4 regions of the Sinorhizobium garamanticum genome follow, and region 4 is predicted to be linked to each of the others. Evidence: riboswitches for the same ligand, from Rfam matches in the RefSeq annotation. Region 4 holds a riboswitch; each other region holds the start of a gene.
What was found. Region 4 has a riboswitch for cobalamin ahead of PZN02_RS01645 (aromatic ring-hydroxylating oxygenase subunit alpha). Riboswitches for the same ligand answer to the same signal wherever they lie in the genome.
Positions count from the first base shown of each region.

Region 1: another riboswitch for cobalamin. It lies ahead of PZN02_RS12030 (CbtB domain-containing protein); the one in region 4 lies ahead of PZN02_RS01645 (aromatic ring-hydroxylating oxygenase subunit alpha).
Region 2: another riboswitch for cobalamin. It lies ahead of PZN02_RS15280 (DUF1636 family protein); the one in region 4 lies ahead of PZN02_RS01645 (aromatic ring-hydroxylating oxygenase subunit alpha).
Region 3: another riboswitch for cobalamin. It lies ahead of bluB (5,6-dimethylbenzimidazole synthase); the one in region 4 lies ahead of PZN02_RS01645 (aromatic ring-hydroxylating oxygenase subunit alpha).

Region 1 covers NZ_CP120373.1:2,580,896-2,585,926, reverse strand. Annotated here, with positions in the region: gene PZN02_RS12050 (TetR/AcrR family transcriptional regulator) at 1-66, opposite strand, end outside; gene PZN02_RS12045 (crotonase/enoyl-CoA hydratase family protein) at 146-937, shown strand; gene PZN02_RS12040 (anthrone oxygenase family protein) at 1,002-1,478, opposite strand; gene PZN02_RS12035 (TetR/AcrR family transcriptional regulator) at 1,600-2,292, shown strand; cobalamin riboswitch at 2,291-2,557, shown strand; gene PZN02_RS12030 (CbtB domain-containing protein) at 2,601-2,777, shown strand; gene PZN02_RS12025 (CbtA family protein) at 3,013-3,801, shown strand; gene PZN02_RS12020 (ferric iron reductase) at 3,890-4,735, opposite strand; gene PZN02_RS12015 (glucoamylase family protein) at 4,752-5,031, opposite strand, start outside.
Region 2 covers NZ_CP120373.1:3,246,460-3,251,490, reverse strand. Annotated here, with positions in the region: gene PZN02_RS15290 (ABC transporter substrate-binding protein) at 266-1,216, opposite strand; gene PZN02_RS15285 (ABC transporter ATP-binding protein) at 1,213-2,055, opposite strand; gene PZN02_RS15280 (DUF1636 family protein) at 2,072-2,482, opposite strand; cobalamin riboswitch at 2,591-2,803, opposite strand; gene PZN02_RS15275 (LysR family transcriptional regulator) at 3,004-3,885, opposite strand; gene PZN02_RS15270 (polysaccharide deacetylase family protein) at 4,037-5,011, shown strand; gene PZN02_RS15265 (SLC13 family permease) at 4,959-5,031, opposite strand, start outside.
Region 3 covers NZ_CP120373.1:3,457,037-3,462,067, forward strand. Annotated here, with positions in the region: gene PZN02_RS16300 (phytanoyl-CoA dioxygenase family protein) at 1-152, shown strand, start outside; gene PZN02_RS16305 (SDR family oxidoreductase) at 219-1,040, shown strand; cobalamin riboswitch at 1,123-1,335, shown strand; gene bluB (5,6-dimethylbenzimidazole synthase) at 1,380-2,066, shown strand; gene PZN02_RS16315 (DUF2865 domain-containing protein) at 2,256-3,317, opposite strand; gene PZN02_RS16320 (acyl-homoserine-lactone synthase) at 3,578-4,222, opposite strand; gene PZN02_RS16325 (helix-turn-helix transcriptional regulator) at 4,376-5,031, opposite strand, start outside.
Region 4 covers NZ_CP120373.1:329,578-334,608, forward strand. Annotated here, with positions in the region: gene PZN02_RS01635 (glycoside hydrolase family 25 protein) at 182-1,246, shown strand; gene PZN02_RS01640 (FAD-binding oxidoreductase) at 1,273-2,367, opposite strand; gene PZN02_RS01645 (aromatic ring-hydroxylating oxygenase subunit alpha) at 2,370-3,614, opposite strand; cobalamin riboswitch at 3,722-3,921, opposite strand; gene PZN02_RS01650 (DUF6656 family protein) at 4,233-4,832, shown strand.

The DNA of each region.
Region 1 (5,031 bases), 2.0 Mb from region 4:
CTCCGCATAGAAAAGCTTGGCTGCGGCAGAAACGATACGGTCGCGGGTGGAGGAAGCAGCTGCCATGGTCATGTATACCGACTAGTGAATATACTTTTGCTTATCGCTCGCCTAGCCTCCTCTCGTCAACACCACGGAGATCGCCATGTCCGACACAGTCCTTTTCGATGCTGCCGACGGCGTCGCGCTGCTCACCCTCAACCGGCCGGAAAAGCTGAACGCGTTGAGCTACGAAATGATTGATCGGCTTCTTTCCCTCCTCGACCTGATCGAAGTGGACGACACCGTCCAGGTGGTCATCCTCACTGGCGCCGGAGAACGCGCCTTTTCGGCCGGCGGCGACATTCGCGAGTTTTCCAGAAGCGTAGCGCAGGGGGCAAATGCAGCCGTCCGCGATTTCGTGCGGCGCGGACAAAGGCTCACCGCTCGGCTGGAAGCCTTTCCGAAGCCGGTCATCGCGGCCGTCAACGGCCTTGCCTATGGCGGCGGCTGCGAGATCACCGAAGCCGTGCATCTCGCGATCGCCAGCGACCGGGCGCGCTTTGCCAAGCCGGAGATCAAGCTTGCCATGCCGCCGACCTTCGGCGGCACCCAGCGCCTACCGCGCCTCGCCGGCCGCAAGCGCGCGCTCGAACTGCTTCTCACAGGAGACGAATTTTCCGCGAGCCAAGCGCTCGAGCTGGGACTCGTCAACAAGATCGTGCCGCACGACGACCTCATCGCTTCCGCCCGCGCCCTGGCTCTCCGCATCACGCGACACTCGCCCCTTGCGGCCGCCGCGATCATCACCGCGGTCACGCGCGGTCTCAACATGACGATCGGCGAAGGCCTGCTGAACGAAAGCGAACAATTCGCGCACATGGTGCCAAGCCATGATCTCGCCGAGGGACTTCTAGCCTGGAAAGAACGGCGCGAGGCGCATTACACCGGACGCTGACGCCTTGGAGAGACCGGCCCTACGGCTGGCGGGCTACCGCATGCTTCCCTAAATCGGAGCCGATCTAGCTCCGCGCGAAGCCGAGCACGAAGAGCGCCAGCGCTCCAATCGAGGTGACGGTCCGGACGTGATTCCACCAGACCCAATCGGTCAGGTATTGCTTCTGCCAGATCTCGCGGGCTGCCTCACCCGAAGCCGCCGCAAGCGCATCGTTCAACGGCACATTGAAGACCATCGTCACCAGCAGCGTTCCGACTACATAGGCAAGGCCGCCGGCCGCAAGCAACCAGCTGCCCTGCCCTCCAGAAAAGAAGGCAGCGCCGACGAGAATCAGCCCCAGAAGCGCCGTTCCCATGAAGGCGGTGAGAAAGAGCGGATTCTGGATCACCTCATTGATGGCGTTCATCGCGGCAATCCCTTGCTCGGGCGGCAACCGCGACAGGGCCTGCATGATGCACACCGAGAAGATGAAGAACAGGCCGGCCATCAGGCCGGATCCGATGATAGCGGCGAAAGCCAGAGCGGGTATCAGGGCAACCATCGCACAACACTCCAGTATCGGCTGCAGCCGGAACTGCTGGATAAAATATGAGTAAACCTCATATTTGCAAATGTGATAAATCCTCGTATTTTGCGAGTCAAGCAAAATGTGAGTGATACTCATGATTGACAAGCAAACTCCGGCCGTCGGGCCAACGGAAGGGCAACCAAGCCTGCGCCGCACGCCGAGCCAGAAGCGCAGCCGCGAGCGCGTCGAGCACATCCTTTCCTGCGCCACCGGGCTGATCGAGGAAAAAGGCAGCGACGCCATGCGCATGAGCGAGGTCGCGGAGACGGCCGGTATTTCCATCGGTTCGCTCTATCAGTACTTTCCCGACAAGGCGGCGATCGTGCGCACCCTTGCCGAACGCTACAATGCCGCCAGCCGGGACTGCATCGCGAGCGAGTTCGCTAAAGTCACTACCCTCGCCGAGTTGCGCAGCGCCTTTTCGGCGCTCTTCGACACTTACTACGACATGTTTCTCGCCGAGCCGGTGATGCGCGACGTCTGGTCGGCGATGCAGGCGGACAGAACCCTGCGCAAGATCGAACTCGCCGAAAGCCGGGCCAATGGACGCTTGCTTGCCGAAACCTGGGCAAGGGTTCAGCCGGAAACGCCGCGCCAAAGGATCGACGATGCCGCCTTCCTCATCATGCATCTTGGCGAATGCACGATGCGGCTCGCAGTCTCGGTCGACAGGCCGGAGGGCGACCGCATCGTCGCCGCCTTTAAGCACATGATCCTTCGTGAATTTGTCGCGGATGCAACGTCAGAAGCCGCAAGTTCAATTGACATCGCCCGAGGCCGACCCTAATCATCGGGGATCGATTGGTTCCCGGAAAACGAACGCGTTCCGGGAGTAAACGGGAACGTGACGGATGGACCCAAACTGGGCATCTCAATCACGGCCGACCCCGCGACTGTAGAGCGGCGTGAATTTGCTGTTCCGGAGCGATCCGGAAGAAGCCACTGGGAAAGACCGCGAGAGGGCGGTTCGATCCTGGGAAGGCGAGGCAAATCCTTGGTGAAGACCACCTGACGCCGTGAGCCAGGAAACCTGCCAAGCGATGCGGGCATAGTGCCCAACCCGGGAAACGTCCCAACGCCATCACGGAGGTTGTCATGGCTACGTCTACAGCTTCGAGCATTTCGCTCTCCCTTAACGATCGCCTGGTCGCGGGCATCTCCGCCCTGTTGATCGGCGCCTTCCTCGTCTTCGGTGCCGGCCTCGCGAATTCGGCCGTTCTGCACGATACGGCGCACGACACCCGCCATTCCTACGGCTTCCCCTGCCACTGATCGATGCCATGGAACGCACCTGGCGTTCCATCTCGAACAAAAGCGGATCGTTCCTCCGGCGGATAGCACGCGGGCGGAGTTGCCGTTTGGCATGCGCTCCGGCGTGCTCCGCCGGCGTTTTGCATCCACGGAAACCGGAAATGGCGCCGGCTGAGGCCCTTGCGCAGCGTTCGCGCGTCTTGAATGACGCGCCGCGCTCCCGAGCAGCCGCACGCCGGATTGAGGAAAACCGACAATGATCGTCAAGACACTTCTGGCCGCCATCGTGGCCGGGCTGATTGCCGGCGTCTTCATGACCGCCGCACAGGAAATGCGCGTCGTGCCGTTGATCCTGCACGCCGAGAAATATGAGGGCGAAGCGCCGGCGGCGGATCAGCCGGCAACGCAGGAGCCCGCAGCCGTTGGCCACGACCAGCATTCGTCGCTGATCGGCGCTTCGCCGCTTGGCGCGGCGCTTTCCGCGCTCTCGCCGGTCACGCCGGCCTATGCACATGAGCATGAGGGCGAGCACGAGGAAGGCGGCATCATGTTCGGCCTGAGCCGCTTCTCCGGCACGCTTCTCGCCAATCTCGTGACAGGCGCCGGATTTTCGCTGCTGCTTGCCGGCGTCAGCCTCGTGATCGGCTATCCGATCACGCTCGCGAACGGGGCGCTCTGGGGCGCCTTCGGATGGCTTGCCGTCCACTTGCTGCCAGCGATCGGGCTCCCTCCCGAGCTGCCGGGCTTCCCGGCGGCCGAACTCGGCGACCGCCAGGTCTGGTGGGCTGCGACCGCGCTGCTTTCGGCAGTTGGCCTCTATCTGCTGGCGCTGCGCCGCGAACTGGTCGCCAAGGTCGTGGGTCTCGCGCTCATCGCCGCACCGCAGATCTATGGCGCGCCGCAGCCGCTCGACATCTCCAGCAACGTGCCCGCCGTCCTTGGCGCGGAGTTCGCCGTCGCCGCGCTTGCGACCACCCTTGCCTTCTGGCTCGTACTCGGGGTGATTTCCGGCTTCATCAACGACCGGTTCGTCAACGCGCACTAACGGAGACCGGATCAAGGCGCCGCCGCGAATCTTTTCTCCCCGCTCGCGGGGAGAAGGCGAACGTCCCGCGAACAAGGGCCCCGAACACTCACCCTATTTGATCGCGAGCAGCCTCCAACAAATGCGCCCGCAATCGCTCGCGTCGGGCATCAGGCTCGAGCAATACGCAGCTGTCGCAATAGCTGCCGCCGTCCGTGCGGTAGTAGAGGCAGCACCCGCCGCGCATCCTGTAGATCCGCGAAAGATTTTTCCCGCCCGCCGCGGCGACTTCGATCATCTCGTAGCAAAGCGCATCGGAATGGAGCGGCGACCCCGAACGCCTGACGATCGCGAGCGCCTGCGCGATCGCCTCCGCCTCTGTTCCGCGCCGCCGTCCGACTTCGAGAAAGGCGCCTGCGACACTGTCGGCAGCGAGCCGCCATTGCGCGCGCAGCGACAGGCCACAGCGCCGCTTCAAGAGTGCGATCACCGGCTTCAGATGAGCAACAAAGAGATCGTGAAAAAGCGCGTCGGCATCCTCGGGGTCGCTTGCGGAGACTTGCCTCAGTCCCATGTAGAAATGAAATCGTCGGGCATCGACGACGCCTCCTTTGAGCGGACGCGCGTGTTGCTCGAAGCGCAACCCCGCAACATCCGGAACACGACCGCTGCAGAGATAGATGGCGGCGGCTGCGAGGCTGAGTTGATGGCTATAAAAGGCAATGAGATGCGCCGCCCGCACCTTGTCGTCCATCCCCGCGCCGAAGCGCTCCTGGTAGGAAAGACAAGTCTCCACGTCGGGCGACCCCTCGGCCCAGAACGCCGATGGAAGCTGCACGTTCTCGACCGGCGCCAGCGAGCAGGCAACCTCGGGAAACGCGGCCTCGAGCCAGGCGACGGCGGCCCTCAGTTCCCCCTCGCCCGCGGCGTTTCCCTTCTCCCGCGCATTCTCCATCCCGCCTCCGTCGCGCTCAGATTTGCAGGCCACCCGCCGACAGCCAGCCGCCCTCGAAACCGGCCCGGCGCAGTCCGCGGCAAAAGGCAGGAATGCTGCGCGTGATGTCCCAGAGCAATCCGCTTCTCCAGTTCTCGATCATCATGACCGAAAGGCCTTGGTCAAGCCCGACGATCCTGTCGTCAATCCAACCCTCTGCACCCTCGCCCGGCAGGCTGGGGTTGAAGCCACCCGGAAGGCGGTCCTCGCTCAGCAGCGCCGGATAACGGGAAAGCATATGGCTGAGGCCGTCAAGG
Region 2 (5,031 bases), 1.3 Mb from region 4:
TTCCTGTGCCGCGGCGCTGATGCTCCCTTTGAAAACCCCAATGCGAGTCATTCACGGTGCCGACGCACCGTAGCTGGATCCCTCTGACAAGCACATGGATGAGGTGGGTGTGGTGGCCGCACCCAACCAACTGACTTGTGACTTGGTGGGAGGCGGATTTTGGGCAGCGCGCATACAACTCAACTGACTTGGCCGGGCGGCTGTGCGCCGCAAAACTACTGACTTGATGATGTGGCTGCTCGTCAAACCTCGACGCCACGGCCCCTCACATCGCCTCGGCATGAAAACTCTTCGCCAGCCGATGGATCGCCTCGAAGTTGCGCGGGCCTGGCGTCGCCTCGACATAGTCGAGCACGACGAAACGGTCGTTCTTCACAGCGTCCACGTTCTTGAAGGCCGGGTTGCTCTTCATGAAGGCGATCTTCTCATTGGCGGTCACCTCGCCGTAATTGACGATGACCACCACTTCCGGATTGCGGTCGATCACCGGCTCCCAGGAGATCTCCGTCCAGCTCTTCTCGACGTCGTCCATGATGTTGACGCCGCCAGCCGCCTCGATCATCGCGGTCGGGATGCCGTAGCGCCCGGAGGTGAAGGGCTTTTCCTCGCCGGAATCATAGACGAAGACACTTGCCGGCCGCCGCTCGGCGCCCTTGATCCTGGCAGTGATCTCGGCAAGCTCAGCGCGGTAGCCCGCGACCAGCCCTTCCGCCCTGTCCTCGACGCCGAAGATGCGGCCGAGGTTCAGGAGGTCGATGAACATATCCTCCATCGTCGGCTTGCCCTTCGCCATGATGTGGATGCAGCTCTCGGTCAGCTCGTAGACCTTGATGCCGAAGGGCGTGAGTGTTTCCGGGGTCACCTCGCCGCCGACCTTCATGCCGTAGTTCCAGCCGGCAAAGTAGAAATCGGCGTCGGCATTCAGCAGCACCTCCTTCGTCGGATATTTTTCGGCGAGTTCGGGCAGCTCTTTGACGCCCTCGCGCAGGCGCTCGTCCAGCGTCTTCCAGCCGGAAACGCCGGTGTAGCCGACCATGCGATCCTGCAGCTTCAAGGCCAGCATCATCTCCGTCAGATTGACGTCGTTGGAGATCGCACGCTTGGGCGCGGCATCGAAGGTGACCTCGCGGTTGCAGCTCTTGACGGTCACGGGATGGGCAAGCGCGGGGGCTGCGGCAAGGACAAGCGCGCCGGCGGCAAAAAGAAATCTCTTCATCGGATGGCTCCTGTGGAACGGGAGGATCGCGCGGCGGGCATTGCGTCGGGCCGCGAGAGTGTGAAGGAAAAGCGGGAAACACGGCCCGCGGCATCGGCATGCGCGGTGGCATGAACGCCGAAGGCGGCAGAGAGCGCCGCGGGCTTCAGCACCATCTCCGGCGGGCCGAAGGCCGCAAGCCGCCCCTCCGTCAGGATCGCCACATCGGTCGCGAACTCGGCAGCGAGGTTGATATCGTGCAGCGTCGTGACGATCGTCAGCTTCAGCGTCTGCAACAGATCGAGGATTTCGAGCTGGTGGCGGACGTCGATGTGGTTGGTCGGCTCGTCGAGGATGATGATCCTCGGTTCCTGGGCAAGCGCCCGGGCAATCAGCACCCGCTGCTTCTCGCCGCCCGAAAGCGTGGCGAACTGGCGGCGTGCGAGATGGGTAAGGTCGAGATGTTCGAGCGCATGCGCGACCCGCTCGCGGTCGCCATCGCTCCAGCCGCTGATCCCCTCACGACGCGGGATCCGCCCCATCATCACGACGTCACGGACGCTGAAGGGGAAATCGCCCGGCATTTCCTGCAAGACAACCGCAATCGTCCTTGCCGCTTCGCGCGCACTCATCGCCCAGAGGTTCACGCCGTCGATCTCGATACGCCCGGCCGTCGGCTCGACCGCCCGATAGAGGCAGCGCAAGAGCGAGGTCTTGCCGGCGCCGTTCGGGCCGATGATCGCGAGCCGGCTGCCCGGCGCGATCGAAAAGCCGATATTGCGAACAAGCCGAAGGCCGACGCGCGGCCCCCATTCCAGCTTTTCGACGCGGAGGGCCGCGCCTGTTTCGAGGCAGCTCATGATACCCTCCCCGCGCTCATTGCAGCCGCCCCGCGGTCTCCTCGGAGACGAGGAGCGCCGCCGGTATGCGCGCAAGGCTCTTGCCGTTGAGATCCAAAGCGTGATGCGGAGAAGCGTCAAACGCCTTCCCTTCGGCACAGGCGGCGGCGAAGCTGACGAGATCGTCGATGTCTTCGTCCGGCGAGATGTCACCGAAAAGATAGGTCGCCTTGCCGGTCGCCTGGAAGGCGATGGTGCATGGCCGGGTGCAGGCCGCCATCGCGACAGTACCGGCGATCGAGAAATTCCCATCGAGCGGCCGGCCGAGCGCGGAAACGCTGCGGTTCAACTGCGCGAGCAGCTCGGCGCCGGGCCGGCATGGCCCACCGGTGAAGCGGCAATCGGTGCAGAGGGTTATCTTGTGTTGTCGGAAGTCTGAATTCGCCATGGCTTGTCTCCGCCGGGCTGGGCCGGAGAGAAAATGGCGAAGATGCAAGGAGACGGTTGCCCGCCAAGCAGAAGCCAGTTCTTTTCCATCGGAACACCCCGTCCGTTGTGGTTGATCGGTTCGATGGCAGGTCTCCTGGCTCGCGGGTCGCCGCGCATTCACGTCTTCCCGGCTTTTCGCCAGTGACATGGTGTGAATGCGCTTTCCGCTCACAGTTGCGGGGGCAGCCACGGTTTCGGCCCCTCCTGGGTCGTCCTCACCGTGTTCCCTTTTCAGCCGCTTCCGGATCACGAAAGCAGCACCATCACGCCCTTGGTGACATGAATCGCGGCGTGAGGCAACCGGCGGATGAGGTAAGCAAGGAGATATCAACATGGGTGGGTGTCTCGCAGTGGCCGCTCTTGTTACTAAATAACATTACGTCTCGCAAGACGAGAACGTCAGCGCGAGCGGTTATTGCGCTCCCGCACCAAAGTCCTTGGGCGGCGGAGACGCCTGACAGCGTGGAACAAGCACCTGCCTCACACCGAAAACAGGTTCTCCGCCATGAAATCCACAAAGACCCGAAGTTTGGGTGAGAGGTAGCGGCTGGAAGGCCAGAGGATGCGAAATGGACCGGAATGTTCGACGTGGTCGTCGAGCACGCTGACGAGCGTGCCGTCACCAAGCTGGCGGCGGATCCCGACATCCGGCAAGCAGGCGATGCCGAGCCCCTGCTCTGCCATATAGATCAGCGGCTCGATCGTGTTGACGACCGCCGTCGTCGGCAGGTCGATGTCGCTCTCCCCGCGCTTGAGCGGCCAGCGTTCGAGCTTGCCGCTGGTCGCGTAGCGATGCTGCAGGCAGGCATGGGATTTCAGGTCTTCCGGTGTACGCGGCACGCCCCTTCGCGCGAAATAATCGGGCGAGCCGACGAGCATGAGGCGAAAGGTGCCGAGCGAGCGGATCATCAGCCGCGAGTCGCTGACCTCCCCGGCGCGCACCACGGCGTCAAAACCTTCGTCGATCACGTCGACGAGCCTGTCGCTGAAATCGAGGTCGAGCTCGATCTCGGGGTAGGCGCGCATGAAGGCCGAAAGCGCCGGCATCATCAGCATACCGATGAGCGGCATGCTGACACGCAGCTTGCCGCGTGGCGCGCCCTGCGTCTGGGCAATCTCCTGTTCCGCCGCCTCGACCTCCGAGAAGATGCGCCGGCAGCGTTCGAGAAATAGCGCCCCTTCCGGCGTCAGCGTAATCGAGCGGGTCGAGCGATGGAGGAGGCGCACGCCGAGCCGTTCCTCCAGCCGTGCCACCGCCTTGCCGATCGCCGAGGACGATACGCCCAATTGCTGCCCGGCAAGCGTGAAGCTGCGGGCGTCCGCGGCCTGGACGAAAGCGTTGAGCGATCCGAGACTGTCCATCTACCAAACCCCATTTCGGACATTATTGCCCGATGTGCTCGGAATTGTAGCGCATTTTTCGGCTACATCGAGTGGCTTACCTTCAACGAACGCGGCAGGCCGGCCTTTCGGAGCCTCCTTGCCGTCCATGATTTCACTGAAGGAGAGGACCATGTCCCAGATTTCAACAGCACCACAGCACCACAACCGGTTCGACTATTCCGCCATCATCGATCGTCCGCCGCTCAACTGGCCCGGCGGCGCAAGGGTTGCGGTCTGGGTCGTGCCCAATGTCGAGCACTTCCTGTTCGACCGGCCCTCGAGTTCCATCACGCAGCTGACCGCCGGCTTCGTGCCCGACGTGCTGAATTATTCGTGGCGCGATTTCGGCGCCCGTGTTGGCATCTGGCGGCTGATGGAGGTGATGGAGAAATATGGGGTCAAGGGTACCGTGGCGCTCAATTCCGACGTCTGCGACCACTATCCGCGCATCATCGAGGCCGGCAAGGCGCTTGGCTGGGAATGGATGGGTCACGGCACCAACAACTCGACGATGATCAATGGCCAGCCAGAGGAAGAGGAGCGCCAGATCATCAGAACGGTGATCGAAACGATCGAGCGACGCACCGGAAAGAAGCCACGCGGCTGGTTGAGCCCCGGTCTTACGGAATCGCACCGCTCGCTCGACCTCCTCGCCGAAGCCGGCATCGAATATGTCGCCAACTGGGTCAATGACGAGCAGCCCTACCCGATGCGGGTGAAGAACGGCTCCATGCTGTCGCTGCCCTATTCGGTCGAGATCAACGACTTTGCCGCCTTTCTCGAACAGGGCCAGAGCGGCGAGGCTTTTGCGCAAACGATGCGCGACCAGTTCGACGTCCTCTACGAGGACGGCGCGAATACGGGCCGGGTCATGGCGATCTGCCTGCATCCCTTCCTGATAGGCCATCCCCACCGCAGCAAGCATTTCGCGAGCGCGCTGGCCCATATCACTTCGCGTCGCGAAGTGTGGCTCGCGACCGGTGGCGAAATCGCCGACTGGTACAACAGGAACTATCTGGACCAAGAGACGGCCCCTGTCGACCGTCAATATGCTAGTGCAGCGGCCAGACCCACATCAGCATCGGCACGGCAACGAGCACGATGACGGCGGAGAGCGGCAGGCCG
Region 3 (5,031 bases), 1.1 Mb from region 4:
CGTTCCCGACCAATCTCGATCGCGACCCGCCGCTCGGCGGCCTGGCGCCGAAGACGCAGGCACAACTGATGCATGCAGCGCTAGCGGCCGATTGGGAGACCAAAGCCTTCGTGGAAGCACTGGCCGCGCAGGCGGAGAAAAAGAGAAGCTGAGTAACGCCACGATGCTCCCGACGCTTCGAATGCGGGGGCTTGAAACCGCAATAAAGGAGGAGATTCATGAGCAGGAATTATGGCCGTCTCGATGGCAAGATCGCTATCGTGACAGGCGGCACGCAAGGGCTCGGCGCGACGGTCGCGGCGCTCTTTGCCGAACGGGGCGCGACCGGCATCGTCATCTGCGGGCGCAACGCCGCCAAGGGCGAGGCAAAAGCAGCCGAGATCGGCAAGGCGACCGGCACCAAGGTGGTTTACGTGGCGGCCGATCTCGAGCGGGTCGAGGATGCCCGCAAGGTTGTTGCGGCTTGTGACAGTGAATTCGGCCGGGTGGACGCGCTGGTCAATGCCGCGGCCATCACCGACCGCGGCACGATCCTCGACACCACGCCGGAACTCTTCGACCGCATGTTCGCGGTCAACGTGCGCGCGCCCTTCTTCCTGATGCAGGAAGCGGTGAAGGTAATGCGGCGCGAGAAGACTGAGGGCACGATCGTCAATATCGGCTCGATGTCGGCCAAAGCGGGACAGCCCTTCATTGCCGCCTATTGCGCGTCGAAGGGCGCCCTGGAGACGCTGACCAAGAACACGGCCTATGCGCTTCTGCGCAATCGCATCCGCGTCAACGGCCTCAACATCGGCTGGATGGCGTCGGAAGGAGAGGATCGGATCCAGCGCGAATATCATGACGCGCCGGCGGACTGGCTCGAAAAGGCGGCGGCCGACCAGCCTTTCGGCCGCCTTGTCGATCCGGCCGAAGTCGGACGCGCCTGCGCCTATCTCTCCTCGGCGGAATCCGGCCTGATGACCGGTTCGGTGATCTGCTTCGACCAATCGATCTGGGGCGCCTATGACGGCTCCCCGCATCCGGCGGCGCCACTCTGACGCGGCGGCGGTTCTCCATGCCGTGCGAAGGCTTGGGGCAAGGCGAGCCGTTCGGCTCGTCTTGCCTTTCGCCGGTGGCTGTGCCCATATGCGGCCGTCAGGTGCCCGCCACGGCGGGAGAATCGGGAAGCCGGTGCAAGTCCGGAACGTGCCCAACGCTGTGATGGGGACGGTAGCGCGAAGAGAAATTCTGAGTTTCACTCAGAACATTGCCACTGAATCTTCAAGTGATTTGGGAAGGCTGCGCGACCGGATGAACCAGAGTCAGAAGACCGGCCTGGCGAGATAGACCGGCCCCGCGCGGACGGCGGGAGGTTGTGCATTGTTGGGGATCGAACGATGCTGCCTGACCCGAGCGGCTGCCTGACGGCGGCCGGAGCCTTTTCGCCGGACGAGCGTGCCGCCGTCTACCGCGCCATTGAAACACGCCGCGACGTGCGTGACGAATTCCTTCCCGATCCGCTGCCGGACGATCTCATCACCCGTCTGCTTGGTGCCGCCCACCAGGCGCCGTCGGTCGGCTTCATGCAGCCCTGGAACTTCGTGCTCGTCCGTCAGAAGGAGACGCGAGAGAAGGTCTGGAGGGCGTTCCAGCGCGCCAACGAGGAGGCGGCGCTGATGTTCTCTGGCGAGAAACAGGCGCAATACCGCTCGCTGAAACTTGAAGGTATTCACAAGGCACCGCTCAGCATCTGCGTCACCTGCGATCGCACGCGCGGTGGAGCGGTCGTGCTCGGACGGACGCACAATCCGCAGATGGATGTCTATTCGACCGTCTGTGCGGTCCAGAACCTCTGGCTCGCCGCACGCGCCGAAGGTGTCGGCGTCGGCTGGGTCAGCATTTTCCACGAGCAGGAGATCAAGTCGATCCTCGGCATACCCGAGCACATCGAAATCGTCGCCTGGCTCTGCCTTGGTTTCGTCGATCGGCTCTATCAGCAGCCGGAACTCGCAGTAAAGGGATGGCGTCAGCGCCTGCCGCTCGAGGACCTTGTCTTCGAGGAATCGTGGGGCGACCAGAAATGATGAATCGCCTCAATTCAGATGGAAGATCTGTACTGCCTACTGCATGTTTCCTTAAATCGTAGCTGATTTAAGGATAAAAACACGCAGCAATTCAAAGTGCTACAGCGTCCTTTGCGCGTCTGATAAGACGCGCGGCTGTAGAGAGCATGCGGGCAGGTCGGTAGCGCGATATTTCTGTGGCAGATGGCCTCAATTGTCCTGGATCGGCTGGTAGCCCGGGCCGAGCGGATGCTTCAGGTCGATCGCGCTTTTCTCTTGCGGCAGGAATGCCGGGCCGACGACACGAACCTTGCTTTTCGCGGGGTCGTAGGGCCTCTCCCGCACGGGCTTTGCTTGTGCTGATTCCGCAGCCGGCTTCCGGTCGCCATTGATCGTGATGACCGACGGTTCGCTTCCTGTCGTCGCCTTGCCGGCATTTTGGTTGACAGCACCATTCGGGATCCGGCAGCCGCAAACCCCTGGCGTACCGACCCCGCGCGCCCGGTAGGCAAATGCCGTAGGCAGCTCGGTATAGGGCCTTCCGGTCAAGGCCGAGACCATCTGGTCGCTCTCTTCCGTGGCGAGGACGTGGTAGTAGAGTTCCGTCTGCGCATCAGGGCAACGTGCCTGACAAAGCTCGGCGTCCCGCGCGAAATCCGCCGGGGTCGCATTTGACGAGATCGGGAAAAAGGCCCCGTCGCAGGTGCGCACGCACATTGTCCTGAGGCTGCCCATGGGCTCCTCGTGCAGCAACGGAAAGTCCTGCATCTCGGTGTCGTCACTCAGCAACGGATAATCTTCGCTGTCCGGCGGAAGATCCCTGAGGATATTGCGATGGAGCTCGGGATCATCGACCGCCACGCTGGCGAACTCGTCCTGCTCGTCGACTGGATCCGGGAACTCGTTGGCCTCGTCATAGCAGCCGTTCAGTTCCAAGGCCGCGAGAATGCGCCGGCGCGTGTCACCCGTGTCGACCGATATCAACGAGCGGCGGTGCGCCTTGAGCCTTTGAAGGTTATCCTCCATGCGGGCGATGGTCTCATCCAGTGCCGCGCATGCCCCGTCGTTGTCGCCACCAATGACGACCACACTACCGGTGCTGCACTCCATCCGGCGTCGCTCGTTCTTCGCCCGACGGAGCTCGATGTTCTGGCGGGAGACGGCACCGGTGAAATCGCGCAGATTGGCCGTCGGGGTTACGACCGTAGAAAGATCGGTCAGCCGTGCATTCAGGCGTTCACAAACGGTCGAGGCCGACGCGCCGCCAGCCATCGCCAGCAGCGCCGGGAGCAAGGCGACCGCCGCACATCTGAGCTTCCGGGACACGAAACTCCGGGACACTGGCGCTTGTCTCTTCTGCTTTGGCGCGCGATCCCTTCTTCGAGGACATTCACGACCGCCAACTCCTGTTTCTCCCACATCATAGGGCCTTGACGTAACAGCGCAACGTCAAGGCGAAGTTTTGGGTTAACATGGCAAACAGCAAGCGACGGAAGGGCCCGGGCCGCGAACGCGGCCCGGGCAAGAAAGCGTCAAGCCGCCCGTGCTGTTTCGAGCGACATCGGGCGCTCGAGCACGGTGCCCTCGATCGCGGCGACCTGCTTCATCGTTTCGAGCAGCTCTCTGGTCACTTCCCACGCCACGGCCACGGCGAAGACGGAGCCTATCCGGTGCGGGTCGCCAATGCGTTCCCCGGGGCAACCCATCCGACGGAACATCCTTTCCAGGAAGACGTCGGTGACCGTGACGATATGGCTGATGCCGGAGGCAAGGCCGAGCTCGCCGACGCCACACATGAGTTCCGCAGCGGCCACCGTCACCTGATTAGACGAGCGATCCTGCGAAATATCCGGGTCGATGCAGAAGCGGCTCGATTCCCACACGGAGGCGCTGCGGATCTCGGGGTTGTCGCCAAGCAGGATCGGAAACGTGTCGTCCAGCATATTCGGCCCGAGGGTCGGCAAAAGCCGCAGCGATCCGCGCAACTTTCCGGTATCCGGCGAGTACGACATCACATAGAGGGGGTTCGCCTTGTCGTAGTGGTCGATTTCCCACTCGCCGTCCGTCTTCACGTCCCATTTGAGGAAGTCATGGAACACGCGCTTGCGCAGCCGGAACATTTCGTCGATGGCCCGCGGGTGCTGTCCGCGAGCGTTGCCGTTCAGAATCCTGATCATCTTTCGCTCCATCGTTTTTGCGCGATGGGCAGATGCTGTCAGGCTCAACTGACACATGTAACTGTCTATAGTGACAGTTTAAAAGCAGATTTTTTCCTACTAAATTTGCGGGGCTTTTTTCAGCGGGGCGACGGTAATGGTTAATTTGACCCGTCAGATGGTGGGGATCAGGGCGTGGCGAACCGCCTGCGCCACGGCTTGCGTATTGGAGACGACATTCAACTTGCGACGCGCATTGGTCATGAAGAAGCGCACGGTACGCTCGGAGATGCCGAGAATCGTGGCGATCTCCCAATAGCTCTTGCCGGCCGCCGACCAGGTCAGTACCTCGGTTTCGCGGCCCGTCAGCCGCATGTCGCGCTCATCGATCGCGCCGGCCATGGCCGCATGTTCCAACATCGATGCGTGGAAGAGGTTGGCGGCCAACTGGAAGTCACGCAGATGGCAGCGCCGGTAGATGGACCATTCTGCAGGCGACATATTGGCGTTGATGGCAAGAAGCGCCATGCGTCCGGCGGGTGATGGAAGCGGCAGCGCGACGCCTTCGGTCGAAAGCCCGATTTCCTCCGCGGCATGAAAGAGCGGTTCGCACTCCGGAAAGCGACGGCGTGCGGTCGTCCATTCGACAGGTCTCACGCCACCGAGCGCAAGCCGCAGGATGGGATCAATGCGGTAGAGGCCTTTTGAGACATAGATTTCGGCGGCATAGGCGCCGAACGTGTGGTGCAGACGGCAGACCTTCAGGCCGTCGGCAAGGGGTTCCGCTTCCAGGTACAGCAGATGCGCAATCTTGAACGTGCGGCGCATCA
Region 4 (5,031 bases):
GATGGCGGGATGAAAACCGCCTCGGCAAGGATTTTGCCGGTCAGATCGGCCACAATCCAAAGCCGAACTTGCGCATGACGCTTCTGCTGGAGGTCGGTGTACAGGAGCGATCGTCTCGCGCAGGATCGACAGGGGGCTGAGATTTACGACCTTTTAACGCTAATGTCGGCAATCTCAGAGAATGGAAAAGCGGGGACTCTCGATCTGGGGGATGATCTTGCGCCTGGCGGCCCTTATGGGCCTGACCTTCGCGGCGGTGCATGTTCACGCGCGTGATCTCGAACCCTGGAAGCAGCGGCAGAACGCCATCATCGTCGATGCCTATGAATTGAACAGCATCGACTGGGAAGCGATGCTGAAGGACAAGCGCATCGTCGGCTTCATCGCGAAAGCCTCCGACGGCCTGCCCGAAAGTTTTTCCTGCACCGGAGATCATGGCGGCGATACGGTCGCCCATTGCAAGACGATGTGGCGCAAGTACGCCGTCAGCCGCGAACTCTACCAGACGCGCCGAATGATCGCCCGCTCGCACGGGCTGCTCTGGGGCGCCTATCATCTGGCCCGGCCCGGAAATCCTGTCGATCAGGCCAACCATTTCCTCGACTATGCCGATCCCCGTGACGACGAGGTGATGGTCCTCGACCTCGAGGGGATCGATCCGGAAAAATTCATGTCGCTGGAGGACGCCGCCATCTTCGCCGGGCATATCAGGGCCCGCACCGGCCGCTACCCGATCCTCTACACCAACCACATCACCGCGAAATACATCGCCGCCAACCGTTACAAGCACCGGCTGTTGTCGCGTCTTCCGCTCTGGTACGCCCGCTATAAGCCGGACATCCGCACGGTCTTTCCGATGGGGAACTGGGACAGCTACGCCCTCTGGCAGTTCTCCTCTTCGCACAATTGTGGCAAGCGGCGCTGCCCCTACCGGGTGCCCGGCACGCTTAACGATATCGACGTCAACGTCGCCGCCATGTCGGCCTCCGCGCTAAAGGCCGTCTGGGCACAGGGCGCCCTGCTGCCCGAGAAACCGCCGGTGTTGACCGTTGTCGCCTCGGCGACGCGCGGGACGGCGCCGGCGGCCAGCGCCAAGGCGGTTGTCTCCCTCGATCGGCCTGCCTTCCTCGTCAGCCGCGCGACGGCCGCAAGCAAGTCCGGCAGCGGCGTCGACATGACCGTTACCGGCTCGATTGCCGTAAAAGCAGCCGAAGCACACCTGCCCCACCAGGCGGAGCGGCGCTAAGGCCCCGTTCCAGGAAGCCGCGGCCCTTACGCCTCGATCTGCACGTCGCCGAGCGGCCGCGAGCAACAGGCAAGGATGTAGCCTTCCTCGATCTCGTCATCGAGAATGCCGCCATTGTGATTCATCTCGACATCGCCGGCGACCTTCATCACCCGGCATGTACCGCAGATGCCGCCCTCGCAGGCAGCGCCGATCCGGACGCCGTTGGCGCGGGCCGCCTGCAGGATGGTTTGACCTGGCACGACCGTCACGTCCTTGCCGCTCATGGTGAAGGTTACCCGCGCCGCCTCCGCCGAGGCCCCGGCGCCGGGTCCGGCGCGCACCGCAAGCTCCTCGGCCGCCGGTGCAGCGGCAGGCTGGAAGCTCTCTTCGTGATAGCGCACCATATCGAAGCCGGCGCCCTTCAGCATCTCCCTGACGCCGCGCATGAAGGGTTCAGGCCCGCAGCAAAACACCGTCCTCTCCAGGAAGTCCGGCGCGAGCAGAGGCAATTTCGTCGCATCGATGCGACCACGCAGCCCGTGCCAGCCGTGGCGCGCCTCATGACCTTCGACGAGAAACCCGAGATTGAGCCGCCGCATTTGCCGGGCGAGAACCTCCAGTTCGGAGCGAAACAGGAGATCCTCCGGCCGGCGCGCGCAGGAAATGAAGGTGACGTCCGTGTCGGGCGCGCAGTCCGCCATCCACCGCGTCATCGACATCATCGGCGTGACACCCGAGCCGGCCGAGACAAATAAGTATTTCTCACCCGGATGGCGAACGAAGCTGAAATCCCCGAGCGGCCCGAGCGCCTTCAGCCTCATGCCCGGTTTCAGATTGTCGAACATCCAGCGCGTGCCGATGCTGTCCGGCTGCGCCTTGACGGTAACGGCAACCGAGAGCGGACGGGATGGCGAGGATGACAGCGTGTAGGTGCGCATCACCGGTTCATCGCCGACGGGCAGTTCCAGCGTGACGAACTGCCCCGGCAGATAACGGAACCAGGCAGGTTTGTCCGAGCGGAAGGTGAAGGTCATCACGTCCGTGGTCTCGACCACGGACGATATGCATTCAAGCATATGCTGCCGATCGATCCACGGGTGCAACTCATCGAAATGGCGGAAGGAAGAGCCCATTTCCATGGTTATGCCACCCGCGAGAGAGGAGCTACGTCGCCCTGCAGCCGGCTCTGCATGAAGTTGCAGTACCATTCGACGAACTGCATCACGCCGCCCTCGTGCTCGGCCGAATACGGGCCTGGCTCATAGGCCGGCGAGCGGACGCCAAAGGCGTTTTCCTCGACGATCTGGCGATCCTGGTCGTTGGTCTCGGTCCAGACGTGGATGAGATCCTCGATGGTGTAGTCGACACCTTCGACGGCATCCTTGCTGACCAGCCATTTGGTGGTGACCTGCGTCAGTTCCGGCCCGAGCGGCAGCACGCGGAAGGTGATCGCGTGATCGCCGAGCACATGGTTCCAGGTGGTCGGGTAATGGAAGAGCAAGAGCGTGCCGATCCCGCGCTCGCTGACGCCCGCGGAAAGCTGTTTGCGGACCGCCGCGTGTCCGGACATGGTGTAGCTCTCAGCCCCGTTGATCAGCGGCATCCGCGTCATCCGGAACTGGCCGGTCGGCGCAATCCTGAAGGTGCTCGGAAGCCCCGCTGCCTCGCACCTTTCCCAATGGGAGCCGATCTCCGGATCATCCATCGCACCCTGGACACCGGTCACCGTCGGGGCTTCCGGGTAGGTGCGGCAAAGCTCCGGATGGTTGGCAGCGCAATGATAGCACTCGCGGTTATTCTCCCAGACAAGCTTCCAATTGCCCTTTTCGACGATCGTGCTCTCATAGGCGACCTTGGTTTCGCCAAGGCGATGCGGCGCGAGGTAGGCTGCGGCCGTTTCACGGAACGGCTGGAAGTCCATCGGCTGGTCGGCGAGGCTGATGAAGATGTAGCCGCCAACCGTTTCGCAATGGACAGGCTTCAGGCTGTGCTGAGCCGGGTCGAAGCCTTCGGGCATCTGCCGCGCGAAAAGCAGCTTGCCGTCCAGTTCGTAGGTCCACTGATGATAGGGACAGACGAGCTTGGCCGATGAGCCCTTGTGCTGCGTGCAGACGCGCGAGCCGCGGTGGCGGCAGGAATTGTGGAGCGCCCGGATCGTTCCCTGCCGGTCGCGGACGACAACGATCGGATAGTCGCCGACCTGAACGGTAAAGTAGTTCCCGGCTTTCGGAATTTCGCAGTCGTGGCCGATGAAAAGCCAGTCCCTGTACCAGATGTGCTCGAGGTCTTGCCGGTAATAATCCGGGTCGGTATAGAAGGCCCGGTCGAGGCTATAGCCCTCACGGCGGTTTGTGAGCCGGCGCAGCATATCGTTCTGAATGTCCATGTCCTGTCCTCGTTCATCAGTTCGGAGAGGCAGGACAGGAACCGACGCCGACAATGATGCCGGCGCGTCAAAGGCTCCGATCCGGCTGCCCGCCGCAACCAGTTACGGTCGATTTTCGTCCCAAGGCTGGTTTCCGGGCTCTGGAGCGGCCCCAGAGGGACCCGCCCGGCGCCTTCCCGGACACACCGTCCAGTGGCCTTTTGCCGTGGCTTTCGCTCCACCACCGTTGCGGGGGCAGCGCCGGGATCTGACCGGCTTCCCAATTCTCCGCCCTCCCTGGAGCGGCACCTTGAGTGTTCATATCTAAGCGCGCGCAGTGTCTTTCCATTTGCCGATTGACGACATCCGCTTCCGGAAAGACGACACGATATTCTCGTGTTCAATCGCGAAGCAGCCATCAAGATTATTCATTATAAACAATGTGATAGTGGAAAATTTAAGCAATTGGCGATTTTTTCGGCAGCGCCATCTCCGGCACGAAGTGGACCGGCCATTTTGCGACATCGTCCCGAGCGAGCGCCATCGACGAATGCGTTTGAAAAATCATCTGTTAACCGTGAGGGGCTAGCATTCCGAGACGGATCACTTCTTTTCGCGTGCAGGATGGCGCCGACGCTAATGGCAAAGCTCAGATATTATGACGCCGCCCCGAGAGCCTCGCTGCCGGCGCCGAGGACCACACCACATGCGGAGTTCCTCCGAACCGGACGGATCGACCGCCGACGGCACTGGGTAGCCGAGCAGCGGCGCTATCTGACACATGAGGAAGTCGCCGAGCGCACGGGGCGGAAACTGGCGGCGGCCGGAGAGACCACCCACAAGCGGCTCAACGCTTTCCATGCATCGATCCAGTTTCCGAGGATGATCTTTCACCGCACGCTGCCGAACAGTCCGCATCTCGGCTACTGCCATGTGACCGCCGCGAAAACGCATCTCGAGCCTTCTCACGACATCACCTGGGCCTTCTATTTCGCGAACTTCTTCTCCGATCTCGGTGACGAGACCCATTTCTTCGATCGAATACAGCGGCGTTATTCGCGTATGTACTTCGCCGTGGCCATCGAGCCCGGCGGAGACGAAGGGCAGATGGTCATCAACCGCAATGTACGGGGCAACGGCCTGATCTTCCGGACGCAGGACCCGAAGGTAGCGCTGAAGAACGTCCTGATGCTGGGTGCACGGGACGACGCGCTGCGCCAGATCATTCGCAGTCTCTGACCCAAGCTTGGTCGGCATCTCTTTTACGCATGTCGTCATCCCAAACCGCTGCACACTTTGGGCGACATGCGGTCCTTGCTTTTATGCATGCCGTTGTCCCAAAACTGCTGCACACGTTCGGGCGACATGCATTGACGAAGAAAATCGTTCTGTTTTGCCGGCACGTCCGTTAAGGAAGCGTCGGAAAGGGCAAACGGGA